DNA from 2 places in the Brevibacillus aydinogluensis genome. Region 1 is predicted to be linked to the other one. Evidence: predicted binding sites of a transcription regulator. Region 1 holds the regulator's gene; the other holds the start of a gene.
What was found. The regulator Rex, encoded in region 1, represses fermentation and respiration genes when NADH is low (regulators of the CRP and FNR family bind a similar motif). The targets are predictions, from matches to a motif close to TTGTGAAATATTTCACAA.
Positions count from the first base shown of each region.

Region 2: the regulator Rex is predicted to act here: its motif matches at 4,997-5,014, upstream of Q7F15_RS16510 (nitrate reductase subunit alpha).

Region 1 is NZ_OY569118.1:2,191,772-2,199,732, forward strand. Features, by position in the region: gene Q7F15_RS10680 (WIAG-tail domain) at 1-406, opposite strand, end outside; gene Q7F15_RS10685 (AAA family ATPase) at 583-2,094, opposite strand; gene Q7F15_RS10690 (hypothetical protein) at 2,087-2,614, opposite strand; gene Q7F15_RS10695 (cell wall elongation regulator TseB-like domain-containing protein) at 2,790-3,269, opposite strand; gene Q7F15_RS10700 (hypothetical protein) at 3,298-3,981, opposite strand; gene Q7F15_RS10705 (hypothetical protein) at 4,115-4,276, shown strand; gene Q7F15_RS10710 (amidohydrolase) at 4,359-5,657, opposite strand; gene Q7F15_RS10715 (redox-sensing transcriptional repressor Rex) at 5,673-6,296, opposite strand; gene Q7F15_RS10720 (ComEC/Rec2 family competence protein) at 6,314-6,715, opposite strand; gene Q7F15_RS10725 (ComEC/Rec2 family competence protein) at 6,609-7,208, opposite strand; partial or broken gene dinG (ATP-dependent DNA helicase DinG) at 7,299-7,961, opposite strand, start outside.
Region 2 is NZ_OY569118.1:3,353,602-3,361,562, reverse strand. Features, by position in the region: tRNA gene Q7F15_RS16570 (tRNA-Trp) at 1-47, shown strand, start outside; tRNA gene Q7F15_RS16565 (tRNA-His) at 55-130, shown strand; tRNA gene Q7F15_RS16560 (tRNA-Gln) at 146-220, shown strand; tRNA gene Q7F15_RS16555 (tRNA-Gly) at 226-301, shown strand; tRNA gene Q7F15_RS16550 (tRNA-Cys) at 370-444, shown strand; tRNA gene Q7F15_RS16545 (tRNA-Leu) at 452-534, shown strand; gene ric (iron-sulfur cluster repair di-iron protein) at 714-1,415, shown strand; gene Q7F15_RS16535 (YwiC-like family protein) at 1,474-2,196, shown strand; gene Q7F15_RS16530 (hemerythrin domain-containing protein) at 2,343-2,900, shown strand; gene Q7F15_RS16525 (DUF488 domain-containing protein) at 2,975-3,364, opposite strand; gene Q7F15_RS16520 (Crp/Fnr family transcriptional regulator) at 3,445-4,158, opposite strand; gene lpdD (prenylated flavin chaperone LpdD) at 4,488-4,838, shown strand; gene Q7F15_RS16510 (nitrate reductase subunit alpha) at 5,095-7,961, shown strand, end outside.

The DNA.
Region 1 (7,961 bases):
GCAGGGTGTTGTCGATGCAGCCCGGCTTGATCTTGGAAGCGTCGATCGCCCGGTTCGCAATCTTTTCGGTCGTCACTGCCTGGTCGCTCAGATCGTCCGTGTAGACAAAGGAATATTCTTGCTCCTGCTTCCGCTCCTTGATGATCTTGGAGAACGTTGTTTGATTGGAGGAAACGTTTTGTGGGGGCACATTGTGCAGGGGCGGAATGACGTCACTGCTTTTGTTGGTGATTGTGAACGATTTCGGCTCAAAATCCTCGTAATCGTCTTCATCCGTCAATTCCGACTCCAGCCGTTCGAGCCAGACCAACTCTGATGTCTGCGGCAGAAAGGGAATCTCGAACGACTCATTCTTCGAGCGTTTTCCCAAGGATTTGTGCTGTTTTCTCCGGTTTACTTTTGCCATTGGGTCTCCTTCCCTTCTGATGTCACTCCCATGTGCTCTTGTAGGATATTCAACACGGGCGGGGTTGGGTACCCTGTCCTGCAAAAAAAGTCGAGACGACAACTGGTCTGAACAGCGGAAAACCGGCACGGCCTGTTCCCTGCCAGAGATTGTAGAAACACAAAAAAGCCGGCGGATCAAACCGCCAGCTCCTTGGACGATTGCCGGGCTTCGGCCAGCAGGCGGCGGAACGCATCGCCATGCAGCACTTCCTCTTCCAGCAGCGTGTTGAGGCCGATCTGGAACACGGAGTCGAACTTGCGCAGCAGCGCGCGCGTCTTCTCCAGCAGTTCCTCCAGCAACCGGTTTACTTCTTCGTGAATGTGCGTTTTGTCTGCGAATTGCAAATGGACAATCCCCAAGCGGGACATCCCGCTTTGGACAATCTCCGTCGCCATGTTCAGCGCCTGCTCAAAGTCGTTTTTGGAGCCGGTGCTCCGGCCGCCGTAGTAGATTTCTTCGGCAACGGCGCCGCCCAGGCAGACCATGATCTGCTGTTCCAGCGCTTCCTTGGTATACAGGTAGCGATCCTCCAGCGGATTTTGACGGACGTACCCCAACGCTTTGCCGCGAGGACTCAGCGTCACCTGGGAGACAGAACCCGGGCGCACGTGTTCGCTGACGATCGCGTGTCCCAGTTCGTGCAGCGCCACCCGTTTCTTTTCTTCCAGGGACGCTTCCCGGTCCACTTTTTCCCCCAGCATGACCTTGTCCACCGCCAGCGCAAAGTGGCGCGCCTCAATCATCTCACTCTGGTCGCGCATGGCGTAAATTGCTGCTTCATTTGCCACGCTCTCCAGCTGCGCGCCGGAGAAGCCAAACGTCTCCTGCGCCACTTTGTCCAGCGAGACATCGGAAGCAAGCGGCTTGTTGGCGGTGTGGATCATCAGAATCTGCTCGCGTGCAGTCTTGTCCGGCAGATCGACGCTGATGTGCCGGTCAAAGCGTCCGGGACGCAGCAGAGCGGGGTCCAGCATGTCCTTGCGGTTGGTCGCGGCAATCAGCAGGATGCGCGGCTTGTCGCTGGTGGCGATGCCGTCCATCTCGGTCAACAGCTGGTTCAGCGTCTGGTCGTATTCGCGCTGCTGCTGACCGTCGCGCTTGCCGCCGATCACGTCAATTTCGTCGATGAAAATGATCCCGCTGTCCTGACCGTTCTTTTCCGCCAGTGCTTTGACTTCCTTGAACAGATCACGAATGCGCTGAGCACCCACCCCGACGTACATCTCCACAAACTGGGAACCGGACGCAGCCAAAAACGCGGAATTGGTGTAATTGGCAGCCGCTTTGGCCATCAGCGTTTTCCCCGTCCCCGGGGGACCTGTCAGCAGCACGCCTTTGATCGGGCGAATGCCGTACTGCTCAATTTTGTCCTTGTGCACGAGAAAATCGAGCGCTTCTTTCAGCTCGTTTTTGGCCCGCTCCTGTCCGCCGATGTCGGCGAACGTCACGTTGGAGGCGGGTACAGCGTGTTTGCTCGGCTGGGACTTTCCGCCAAACGGAAGTTTTCCCTGATTCTGCCGCACGATCAGAAAATACATGGCCGTCAAGACGGCGGCAAACAAGAGAAACGGTGTAATGTTGACACCGAGAAACAGCAGAAAAATCAGGATGCCGGGAACCACGCCGATCAAGATTTCCTTACCCATGCATCGTCACCTCGTTTCCGGCCGAACGGGGAATGATCGCGTAGAAGTCGTCCTTCCCCTTTTTCAAGTAGACGTAGACGTTGCGGTCGTCCATCAGTGCGGACGCTTCATCCAGCCGATGAGCGGTCTTCCACTCCGTCAACATCTGCGGAATGCGGCTGTATTGATGCAAATCCAGCGCTTCCGTAAAGGAAAATAACCCATCCATCCAAATCTGTTCCAGGTCTTGCGAATCGTTGTCCACGTCAACTTCCACCGTCTTGCCCCGAGCCAGGTCGGCAGTTTCCTGGAGCAAGCGGCGGTATTCCTGCGGGAACAGATCCGGGCGGGTCACTTGCAGCTTTATCTCAATGCGATCCTTGCTAACATCCAAGTGCGTCAGTTCCGCTGACTTCATCTGTCCGATATGGGTACGAAGCGGTGTTTCCACTTCCATTTTTTGGTATAAAAACCAACCACCGAACAGGAGAGTGAGCGTCGCCAGCAGCGAGAGGCCAATTGCACGTTTTCGCAGTTGCACAGCTACTCCCCCTTTTGTTGTATTGTGCGCTCAGTCAACGGTTCCAGTATATCACATCCGTATAGCGTTTTTTGTATGCAGATGTTGGATACCCGGCCCCGAGCAGAACGGCAAAAAGGCCTTTTTCACTTGGAAAAAGGCCTTTTGAGCGTACATCTGTACATCTGCATCCGGCCTACGCCGGCGAGACGATATAAGAGGTGAGCAGCTTGCCGCTGAACAGGTCGTAGTGGAGATAGTGAAAGCGGCCGTCGCGATCCTGCAGGGTGACTTCCCAGAAGCGGCTGTTTTCGTCCAGCCCCGGGACGATGTGCAGCACACGCGCATCGGGAAAGCCTTTTCTGACTGCCTCTTCGACACTTTCCCGGCTGACCGCCCTGTCCATCGTGTCAAACACGGCCTTGTCGGCGGTCAACCATGCGACCACCGGTGTTCCGACCTTGTTTTTGCCCAGCACGACGGCGTAGGACTCTTTGCTGCGGTACTCGTCAATCACATCGATCTCGGTGATCGTCGTCCGTTCCTGTACCCACTGCCGCACCTGGTCTTCGAAGTCGTGCCGTTTGCCCACGACCGTGGACGTCAAGTGATAGGCGGCACCCAGGGTGACCACCAGACAAACGGCTACAGCCCCTATTATGATTCGTACCAACACAATGACAATCCCCTTTATCCTCCATACGTTACAGCCGGAAGCGAAGCTGGTCCTGCTTCGTGCCGGCCGGCGTCTTCATTTGCAGCAGTACGTCCAACTGCCGCAATTCCCGTGTCGCACCATCGTACCACACATGGTAATCGACGGAAATCTGGCGGGCCATTTCCGCCTCCTGGATGGGAAATGACGGTCCCAGCCACGTCGCCAAAAGCGAGCTGACCTCTTCAGCCGGGATGGACAAGCGGTACCCCTGCCACGCCCGGTTGGAGGGGTCCGACACGGCCAGCGGCGTGACCGAGCGCAGGTGAGCTTTCAGCAGTGCCGCATGCTCGTGGGGCGTAAACAGGGCATAGGGCAGCGCTGTGTGGTCCTGCACCTGGCCGTCCACGCTCACGCTGACATCCTGTCCGCTTCGCCTAAGTTCCATGTGGTGACCGTCAAACTCCCCGCTTACTTGAAACTGCTGTCCCTGGTAGCGTCCGCTCAGGACGTGATCTTTGAGCAATACTTCAAACGGCCGCTCCTGTTGCCCGGTGAGCTGGTCCAAGAGAGCGGCCACGACCGTCCGATCCGCTTCCGCACGTTCCGCCTCCGCCATGATGGTCACCTTCCCGGCGTGCCGGTTGTGCAGTGCCCCCAGCGACACGCCAAGGAAAAACAGGCCGAGAAAAACAGGGATCAGCCACCAGAGCTGCTTGGGCCGGACGTACATGTCCTTCCCCTCCTGTCCCGTTTTTCCTTACCCTATGTGCGGCGGGAAGGTTTTAGAACGCTACGGAAAACTTGCTAAACATACCCCCGGTCGTCCCGGTCATACTACAGATACACCCCGAGGAGGTGAGCGCGTGAAACCGTCGCAACGAACGACATCTCCTGACGTGCTAGGGTATCTGCTCCAGGAATACCGCGTCTCCTGGGCAGCGTTGTCGTCGCCGCTGAGAACCTTGACCCACTCGCCCACACTTAAGTTCCGCCACGCCCCGCTTACGGACGTGTGGAAAAAATGAGCGTGGCATGGCGTCCAAACAAAACTTCCCTTACCTACACCTACGCTCCCCTTCTCCTGTCACTTGCCCTGACAGGAGACTTTTACCGTTTCAGCGTTTGGAACACGCGGTTTGCTTCAAAAATCACGCGCTCCTCGTCCACAGTCAACAGCTCGCGGTTGCGCATCAGGAACCGGCCGGCCACGATCGTGTCGGTCACGTCCCGGCCATTGGCCGCATACACCACGTGGGAGACCGGGTTGTGAGCGGGATGGAAATGGGCCTGATGGCTGTCCAGGACGATCAGGTCGGCCTGCTTGCCAGTCTCAATCGACCCCAGCGCATCCGGCTGGAACACGCCATCCGCCCCGTAGCGGGTAGCCATGCGCAGCGCTTCTTCCGCCGGAACGGCAACGGGATCGTAGCTCACTCCCTTGTGCAGAATAGCAGCCAGCTTCAACTCTTCAAACAGGTTCAGGTTGTTGTTGCTGGCGGTGCTGTCTGTACCCAGCGAAACGCTGATCCCCTTCGCCAACATTTTGGGAACCGGCGCCACGCCGCTGGCCAGCTTCAGGTTGCTCACCACATTGTGGGAGACTTTCACCTGATAGTTTGCCAATACATCTATTTCTTCATCCGTCAAATGGACGGCATGAGCTACCAGCGTCGGACGGCGGAACACGCCCAGTTTTTCCAGGTGGGCGACCGGACGAAGGCCATAATCCTGCTCGTTTTGCCCCACTTCCCACTTCGTTTCCGACATGTGGATGTGAATCGGCAAAGCAAGCTCTTCTGCCCGTTCCACAATTTGCATGATAAATTCCGGCGGGCAGGTGTAAGGCGCATGGGGTGCAAGCATCGTGGTGATGCGGCCGTCCGCCTGATTGTGCCAGTTTTTGGCAAAATCGGTGGCCTCCTCAAGTTTTGCCGCCCGCTCTTCCTCCGAGCAGAGGCCGATCATGCCGCGGCACAGCCGGGCGCGCATCCCGGTTGCTTCCACAGCTTTCGCCACTTCGTCCATGTGGTCGTACATGTCGACAAACGTTGTCGTCCCCGTGCGAATCATTTCAATCAGCGACAGGTATGTGCCCCATTTCACATGGTCGCCGGTAAACTGCGCTTCCAGCGGCCACATTTTGTCTTCGAGCCACTGCTGCAGCGGCAGATCGTCTGAGTATCCGCGCAACAGCGACATGCCCGCATGGCCGTGCGTGTTGATCAGGCCCGGCAGGACGTAGTTGCCCTTCAGGTCGATCACCTCGTCGTAGCCGGACACATCCTCAGGCGTCGGCCCAACGTACGTAATCGTGCTGCCGGCAAACGCGACGGCCCCATCATGAATCACTTCGTTCTGTTCGTTTACGGTGATCACGGTGGCGTGAGTCAAGATCGTCTGTTTCATCGTACCACTCCGTTCTTACGTTAGATAATAAGCCAGGCTTTGCAGACTGGACGTCACATCCGCATAGTGGATGCGCACCTCTTTCTCCGTCCGAATGGTCGTCGGCGCGAAGTTGAGAATGCCTTCGATCCCCGCCTCGATCAAGAGATCGGCCACTGATTGTGCGGCGGCAGCCGGGACCGTAATGATCGCCAGGCGAATGTGACGCTCCTTCACCGTCTCTTTCAGCTCTTCCAACGGCTGGATCGTGATCCCTGCGATCTGCTTGCCCTGCTTGGCCGGATCGCTGTCAAAAATCGCCGCGATCCGTATCTGATCCTTCAGGAACGCATTGTAATTGCTGATGGCATGGCCGAGATGGCCGGCGCCGACGAGCGCGACGCGGATTTCCTGATCCAGTTTGAGAATCTGGCGGATTTTTTCCACCAGGTAGTTGACGTCATAGCCGATGCCTTTTTTGCCGAAATCGCCGAACGCGGCTAAATCTTTGCGGATTTGGGCGGGGTTGATGTCCAGATTTTTGCCCATCTGCTGGGAGGATACCGTCGTCACGCCCACTTGCTGCAGATAGCTCAAATAGCGCAGATAGATCGGCAAACGGCGAACAACCGCTTCTGAAATTTTTTCACTTTTGGCCACCGTACGGTCCTCCCTCCTTACGTTTTTCGCTTGACGACACGGTAATCGCGGCCGTTGGACAGAATCGTGATCGTGCCGTGCTGGCTGGTGATGAAGGTCTCCGCCCATGATTCGCCCAGTCGTTCCAGCACTTCCTCCTGGCTGTCTTTCAGCTCGTTTCGGGACTTGCCGGTCAGAATGACTGCCACCTGCGGGTCCACCTTGGAGAGAAACGGCTGGGAAGAGGCCTGATTTCTCCCCTGGTCGGCCACCTTCAGCACTTCCGCCTTCAACTGCCCGCCGTACTGCTCCAATAGGCGCTCTTCCGCCTTTTCATTGATGGCGCTGGCGAAGAGAAAGCGAAGCTGGCCGTGTCGCAGCCGGAATACCAGGGAATTGTCCTGCGGAGACAAAAACAGCGGTTCGCTGGGATGAAGCACGTCCAACACCACGTCGTTGTCCAGTCTCGATCGCGTCGCCGTCCGCGACGGGCAACAGCTTCTTGTCCCCTTTGAGCGGGACAAACCCGCGAATCGACGGCTCGATCAGACGGGGCAGAATGACCGTATCCACCAGCAGCCGGTCGCTGAGAAAGGCAAAGCCTCCCGCTTGTTCCGGCTGATCGTTGGTCACGACGACGTAGTCCAGCCGCGTCAGTTTTTGCTCGGACAACAAGCCAAACAAGACGGGCCAGTCTTCCGCGCTTCCCGTGTCGACCAGCATGGTCTTTCCGCTTGGCAGTCGGATCAGCGTGCTCTCGCCATGCGGCAGGGCGAGAAAGTGGATCACCAGCCCGACAAATTCGCGTTCGTCGTCGCTGGCGTAGGGGTCCTCCACCTTCACCGCGTTCTGCAAATGACTGTCGATCGAACAGCCGGCGAACAGCACGACGCACAGCAGCAGCCAACAAGCCTTACGCGTAATCCCCAGCATTTATTCTATCACCTAAATCCCTGCGAGACTATTGCTTCATTTTATGAGCCTCGCCAGGATTGCATGCAGACCGGCGCTCAACGCCTTTCGTTATGTGCCGGTCTCTTGGGCCAGAAACGGACCGATCCGTTCACGGAGCTCCGGCCAGGTGCCCGTCTGCACCTGAAACGGCGGCAGGGATTGCAAAAACGCCCGGCCGTAGCGTGACTCGATGATGCGTGCGTCAAACACGACCACGACGCCGCGATCCAAATGATGCCGGATCAGCCGGCCGACGCCCTGTTTGAACTGGATCACCGCCTGCGGCAGAGCCAGCGACATGAAGGCGTTTTTCCCGACTGCTTTCAACTGCTCCGCTCTCCCCTGATATACAGGGTGGTTGGGCGGCGTAAAGGGAAGCCGCACGATGACCAGGCAGCTGAGCGCTTCGCCGGGGATGTCCACGCCTTCCCAAAAGCTGCTGGTCCCCAGCAGCACGCTATGTTCCAGCTGTTGGAACAGCCGGACCAGCTTGCTGCGGTTGCTGCTGTCAATGCCGTGGCCAAGCAGGGTGTATGGCTCGTCCGTCAACTGCTCCTTCATCATCTGGTATACCTGGCGGATCATCGAGTGAGACGTAAACAGGATCAGTGTTCGACCACCGGCGGCGCGGATCACGTCCAGGCAGCCCTGCACGACTGCTTCCAGGTAGTGTTCGTCGCTTTCTTTTCCCGGGGTGGGAAAATCAGAAGGGATGAACAGCAGTCCCTGTTC
Region 2 (7,961 bases), 1.2 Mb from region 1:
GGTCTCCAAAACCTTTGGTGTGGGTTCGATTCCTACTGCCCCTGCCATTGCGTGGCGGTCGTGGCGAAGTGGCTAACGCATCGGATTGTGGCTCCGACATTCGTGGGTTCGATTCCCATCGATCGCCCCATTTTTAATCTCATATTGGGGCATAGCCAAGCGGTAAGGCAACGGACTTTGACTCCGTCATTCCTAGGTTCGAATCCTAGTGCCCCAGCCATTTATGCGGACGTAGCTCAATTGGTAGAGCGTCGCCTTGCCAAGGCGAAGGTCGCGGGTTCGAGACCCGTCGTCCGCTCCATTTGTCTCCTCGATAGGCTTTGGGCGGAACATGGTCAGCCCATGCCGAATATAAATAAAACAGAACATGGAGGCATAGCCAAGTGGTAAGGCACGGGTCTGCAAAACCCTTATTCCCCGGTTCGAATCCGGGTGCCTCCTCCATAAACGTGCCGGTATGGCGGAATTGGCAGACGCGCGCGACTCAAAATCGTGAGGGAAACCGTGGGGGTTCAAGTCCCTCTACCGGCACCATTACATAACGAAACAGCTCTTAAGATGCGAACCGTATCTTAAGAGCTTTTTTTGCGTGCAGCTGAAATGGAACCGTACAAAGCGCGATTTTTGTGATTCGCGTCACATTGCCGAATGTCCGACAGCGGTAAACTATTAGACAGAAGCATCGCCATTACATTAGACGAGGAGGCCGGAACATGGGTCAGACATTCAACGGTTCCGAAACGATCGGTGACATTGTAGCCGGTTTTCCCGGCGCCAGCAATTTGTTGAGGGAATATCAGATCGATTTTTGTTGCGGCGGCAGCCGCACGTTATCCGCGGTGCTGGAGCAGCAACAGATTGACAAGAGCGCGTTTCTTGCACGTTTGAATCAAATGTTTCAGCAGGCACAGGAGAAACGGGGGCAGGATACAGACTGGCGGGAGGCGAGCCTATCCGATTTGATCGACCATATCGTACAAACCCATCATGCCTATTTGCTCAAAGAACTGCCGCTGCTCAGTGAATTTACTACCAAAATTCTTCGGGTGCACGGTCAGCTGCATCCGGAGTTGGCCCAACTTCACAAACTGTTCCATCAAATGAAGATGGAGCTGGAGCAGCACCTGATCACGGAAGAGGAAATGGTCTTTCCACTGATTCGCAAAGCTGAACAAACAGGCGCTGAAACAGACATCTCAAAGGCGGCACATACAATTGAGGAGTTGGAAGCCGACCACAGCGCTGTGGGCACACTGTTAAAAGAAATGAGGGCGGTCACGCAAGATTATCGGCTGCCTGAAGGGGCATGCCGGACGTATACCCTGACATTTCAGAAGCTCGAAGAACTGGAATCGGATTTGTTCGAACACATACACCTGGAAAACAATGTGTTATTTCCGCGTGTAAAACGGTAAGATTGCAGATATGGAGGAAAACGTTTGACAAGGCCCAGTGAACCTGGAGGGGGATCGGATGAAAAAGGGATATATACCCAACCAACATGGGGCCTGGGCGATGCTGCTTATTCCGTTTTTATTCGGCATGTTCGCGGCAAAGCCCGTTTGGCTGCATGTGCTGCTTTTTCTCGGCTGGTTTCTCGCCTACTTGTTCTCGTACGCTTTTCTGCAGTGGCTGCGGACGAAAAAGACCACGATCTACCGGAGACCGATGCAGGTATACGGCAGTTTGCTGATTCCAATCGGTTTCCTGCTGCTCGTATTGGACCCGGCACTGGCGCGGTTGGTTCCGTTTTTCATCCCGTTGTTTCTCGTCAATTGTTATTACGCCAGGCGCAATCAGGAAAGGGCCCTTCTCAACGACCTGGCCGCTGTCGTACAGTTCAGCCTGATGGTGTTTGTTGCGTATCAGGCGGGGGGAGGAACCGATTGGAGGCTTGCGGCTGAGCTGTTCGGATTCAGCATCCTGTATTTTACGGGAACGGTTTTTTACGTAAAGACGATGATTCGGGAAAAGCACAATGCGATGTATTACAGATTCTCTGTCATGTACCATCTTGCTCTACTCGTCGCAGGGGCGTTATGGTTCCCTCCCGGGTTGTTGGTGCCGCTGGCCGTTTTGGCTGTTCGGGCCGTCTGGTCACCGCACACGAAACTATCCGTCAAACAGACGGGCATACTTGAGATTGCCTATTCCGTGCTGATTGCCGGTACAGTGTTGGTCGTGTATGTGGCATAAAATGAGCCTTTCCTATGCGCAGGGCTGTTGTGGGGGGCTGGAATCGTGCCGCATATCTGCACCAGTTGCCAACCAGACTAAATCCTGCATGGATACGGTTTTGAGCGTTTCAAATGTGCACATAAAAAACGAAAGGAGCATCTTGTATGGAACAAATGCCTCACCATTGTGGCCACATGATGTCGGAAGGCCGAGCCCAGGTAGCACTGTGCGAACCGCTTGCCCAACTGAAACGCGAGCACGGACCGCTTCGGGAACAAATGGATGCGTTTGCCCGGGAGGCGGCTGAAATCGGCGCGGATCAGGAAACAACGGACTGGACCGCTCAGCTTGCAGCGCTGAAACAAAAAGTGGAAGCCTTTGTGAGAGAACTCGACCCTCATTCGGAACGGGAAGAAGGTGCGCTCTTTCCCCTCATGGCAAAATATATTGGCAGACAGATGGGGCCAATCGCCGTGATGGAATATGAACACGAGTTGGCCAAACAAAACTTGAAGAAATTCCTGGAGGCCGTGGAACAGTTGGAGGGGACGGCGGATGCCGGACGGGCGAAAGAGATTGCTTCCTATGCGCTTCAGGCCCATGCCGTCTTAACCGATCATTTCATGAAAGAAGAAAACGTGCTGTTTCCCATGGCGGAAAACATGTTGAACGCGGAAGAAAAAGCAGAACTCAGCCGTGCGGTTTGCCGTGATTCCATTTGACAAAGCAGGGCAAGTGCCATCCGGGAGTGCATTCCACATGCAGCCATAAGGAAGTCGGTTCAGCACTGTTGGTATCACCCATCCGAATGTAAGCGGCGGTTCAGCCATTGCTGCAGAACAATGGCGTGGTTGTGGACGGGATCTTTTGCGGCATAAACAAGCGTGACGTTTTTTTCAGACGCGAGTTCCCATATCCGATCGACGAGTCTGCACCGGGTCGGATCTTCTGACAATTCCAGTTCGTATCTTCGCGTAAATTCCGCAAATCGCTCCGGTTGATGACAGAACCACTTGCGCAATTCGGGACTCGGAGCGATTTCTTTCATCCATTCATCGAGGGACGCCTGCTCTTTTGAAATGCCGCGCGGCCAGAGCCGGTCGACCAGAATGCGTACGCCGTCTTCCGGAGAGGGCGGTTCGTAAATGCGTTTTAACCTTATAGTTGATCGGTTCGCTGCGTTCATCCGGCAATCAACTCGCACACAGTCAGCATGGTCAACAGTCAGCCTTCTTTCGTGAATTGTGTTGTAAAATGGCAATGTCTTTAGACCCGGCAAATTTCCTTCGGGCAGTTTTCACACTGGCACGTATCACGCAGGTAATCCAAGTCCTGGATGACAATATGTCCATCTTCGTAAGAAATGACACCCGCTTTTTTCAAATCCCCGAGGATGCGGTTCACGCTTTCCCGTGTCGTGCCGATCATATCCGCCAACTCCGAATTGGTCAACTTTTTGGAAATGAAGATGCGCCCGCCTTGTTCGATTCCATATGTATTCCCCAAACGAATAAGCAGCGAACACAGAATTCCCAGTTTGCCGAACAACATCAAATCGCGCAATTTGGATTGCGTCAACCGATTCATCAGTCCGATCCACTTCATGAACTCTACGGCCAGATCGCCATGCTGCAGCAGCAACGCTTCCAGATCTTGTTGCTGGATGATTCCGACAGCAGCATCCTCAAGAATTTCCGCACCAAAAAAATGAACAGATTCGCGAAAAGGGTCCACTTGGCCGAAGAGATCTCCTGCCTGATGCGTGTAAATGACCAAGTGTTTGCCGTCATCAGTCGCTTTGGTAATGCGCACCCTTCCTTTATGGAGAAAGTACAGTTTGTCCGCCGGGTCCCCTTCCCAAAATAAATGCGATCCCGCAGGAAAATGGTTGTCGCACATGATTTCCTTCAGTTTGGCAAAATTCCCCTCTGAAAAGCAGGACGTATTCCGAATGCTCCCTGCGAGATCCGCTTTTATCATCGGTGGTTCCCTCCTGTTTCGATAATCCCGATTCACCATATATAAACGGAGCCGCATGTGGTGTGAACAGCATAACACGAAAGGACATAGCAAGACCACATGATGAGGAAATTTCGTCCAAAATACCCAACTCAGTATTCCCCCGTACGTGCTGGTTTGCTTTACGTTTTTCATCATAAAAAAAGGGAGGTGCCGCTATTGTGATCTTGGTCACATATCTGCAACCTTTTTTCAGCGTGTGACCAAGATCATTCGTGATGCGGAACTGCGGTGTTATTATGATGAGTGCAGGACAGGTCAGGACTGAAAGAGAAGAGGCGTCGAGCTTTATGGATAAATCAATTCATTTTGAGATGGTAGAGATTCGCCCGTTCATGATGGGAAGGGACGTGGTCTTCCTGGTTACCGGGGGGACGGCCCACATCGGGGCGTCAGCAACAGCATACGTCACCAATGATCAGGACGTACAAGTTGAGGTGTTGGCTCTGCCCGGCCATCGGGAAGGACCGCTCGCTGCCGAACTGGCAGAGACGGCATGCCGCACACTTGGCCGCACCGTCGCTGTATTGGCGGGGATCCATCTGGATCAACCGTCCCGCCAGGACATTGAAACAGTCGTTGCCGAAGCGAAAAGAAAAATGAGCCAGATGCTTGATCAATGGAACAACGGGCAGAAATGAGGCATGAAAATGACGGCGCATACGCCAACCGCCCGGTGTATGCCGCAAATCGGCGGATGAACGTAGCTGGGGAAAAAGCGGACTTCTTCGTACGGAGGAGTCCGCTTTTTGTCGATTTTTTGAAACCTGGTGTTTATCGGGCGTCCAACGCGGTGATATTGTGATTTTTTTCACATGAAAAGTGAACATGGAATGCTACATTGAGAAGCAACGGGATGAACAAAGCATAGCGCCGCACCTACAACAAGGGAGGTATATCATGGGCAAGAAAACGCCATTGTTTCAGAAACTGAGATACTTCTCCAAACGGGAACAATATTCCGAAGGCTGGAGTGAAATGTCCCCCGAGAACCGGGACTGGGAAGATATGTACCGCAGGCGGTGGCAGCACGACAAGGTCGTACGTTCGACCCATGGCGTGAATTGCACCGGTTCCTGCAGCTGGCAAATATTCGTCAAAGACGGCATTGTCACGTGGGAAACGCAACATACGGACTATCCCTCGACCGGTCCGGACATGCCGGATTTTGAACCGCGCGGATGTCCGAGGGGAGCCAGCTTCTCCTGGTATTTGTACAGCCCGCTGCGCGTCAAGTACCCCTACATACGAGGCGCGCTCCTCGACTTGTGGAAACAAGCGAAAAACAAAGAGAAAGACCCGGTGCGGGCATGGGCCAGCATTGTGGAAGATCCAAAGAAGGCGAAGCGCTATAAATCGGCCCGCGGAAAAGGCGGGTTTGTCCGCGTCTCCTGGGATGAGGTGACGGAAATCATCTCGGCGTCGATGATCCATACGATCAAAAAGTACGGACCGGATCGGATCATCGGGTTTTCGCCGATTCCGGCGATGTCCATGGTCAGCTATGCGGCTGGCTCCCGCTTCCTTTCGCTCATAGGTGCACCGCTGCTCAGCTTCTACGACTGGTACGCCGATTTGCCGCCGGCATCGCCGCAAATTTGGGGAGATCAGACGGATGTTCCAGAAAGCAGCGATTGGTTCAATTCCGGCTATATTCTCGTATGGGGGTCCAATCTGCCGATGACCCGGACGCCGGACGCCCATTTTCTTGCTGAGGCCCGCTATCGCGGCACGAAAGTCGTCTCCATCAGTCCCGATTATGCGGAGTTCGTCAAATTGGCCGATACGTGGATGTCGGTCAAGCCCGGGACGGACGGTGCGCTCGCTATGGCGATGGGGCACGTGATCCTGAAGGAATTTTATGTCGAGAATCAGACTGATTATTTTCTGCAGTATGCCAAACAATATACGGATTTCCCCAACCTGGTGCTGCTTACGGAAAACAACGGCGCGTATACGGCCGACCGTTTCCTGCTGGCGGAGGACCTGGGAGCTGCGGGAAACAACGTTCAATGGAAAACGGTGGTGTACGACGACAACAGCGGGTCTTTCGCCGTTCCCAACGGCAGCCTCGGTTTCCGCTGGGGCGAAGAGGGCCGATGGAATTTACGCATGGAAGACGCGAACGGAACCGCGATCGACCCGCGCATTTCCCTGCTGGGTGTCCATGATGAAGTGCTGACGATTCAGCTCCCGTATTTTGACGACGACGGCCGGCACGTGATGGAGCGAGCCGTACCGGTCAAGCGGATTGAACAGGGCGGCAAAACGCTGTTCGTGACGTCCGTCTGCGACCTCGTGCTGGCCAAGTACGGGATCGACCGGAACCTGGGGGACTCGTGCCCGAAGAGCTACGATGACGACCAACCGTTCACGCCGGCCTGGCAGGAGAAAATTACGGGCGTGGACCGCCATACTGTCGTGCAAATCGCCCGCGAGTTTGCGCAAAACGCGGTGGAGACGAAGGGACGGTCGATGATTATTTTGGGCGCCGGGATTAACCATTGGTACAATTCCGACGTCATCTACCGGGCGATTATCAACCTCGTGCTGATGACCGGCTGTCAGGGCGTCAACGGCGGTGGCTGGGCGCACTACGTCGGCCAGGAGAAGCTGCGCCCCGCGGAAGGCTGGCAGACGATCGCCTTTGCCAGGGACTGGTCCTTGCCGCCGCGTCTGCAAAACGGGACGTCCTTTTTCTACTTCGCGACCGACCAATGGCGCTATGAAGATACTCAGATCGAGAGTCTGGTGTCACCGCTGGCGGGGAAAGCCAGATACGAGCACAGCGCCGACTATAACGTGCTGGCAGTAAGGCTTGGTTGGCTGCCATCCTATCCCCAGTTCAGCCGCAATTCGCTGGAACTGTACCGGGATGCAGAGCGAGCGGGTGCCCGCACCAGGGAAGAGATCGCCGCTTATGTCGCCGAACAGCTGAAAAATCGAACCTTGAAGTTTTCCATCGAGAATCCGGATGACCCGGCTAATTTTCCGCGTGTCCTGTTTGTATGGAGAGCCAACCTGATTTCCAGTTCCGGCAAAGGGCACGAATATTTTCTCAAACATTTGCTGGGCACCTCAAACGGGCTGCTGAACGAGGACAACATCGGGCTGCGTCCCCAGGAAATCGAGTGGAAGGAGAATGCGCCGGAAGGCAAACTGGATTTGCTCGTCAACCTTGATTTCCGGATGGCTGGCACGGCGCTGTATTCGGACATCGTGCTGCCTGCCGCGACCTGGTATGAGAAGAGCGATTTGAGCAGCACCGACATGCATCCGTTTATTCATCCGTTCAATCCGGCCGTGTCCCCCCAATGGGAATCGCGTTCGGACTGGGAGACGTTCAAGGAACTGGCGCGCGCTTTTTCGACGATGGCCGCCCGGCAGTTCGACGGGCCGCAAAACGATATCGTCACCACGCCGCTCCTTCACGATTCGCCGGATGAACTGGCGCAGCCGTACGGGCTCGTGCGTGATTGGAGCAAGGGACAATGCGAGCCGGTTCCGGGGAAAACGATGCCGCACGTTCACGTCGTCGAGCGGGATTATGCGTCCGTGTACGAAAAAATGATCTCCCTCGGCCCGCTGGTAGAAAACAAACCGTTTGGCATAAAAGGCATTGTCTGGTCCGCGTCGGACGAATACGACCGATTAAAGCGCGTGCTTGGCGTCCGGAGAGGAAACGGGGTTGCGACGGGATGTCCCGATTTGAGTACGGACCGGAATGTGGCCGAGGCCATTCTCACGCTTTCTTCGACCGCAAA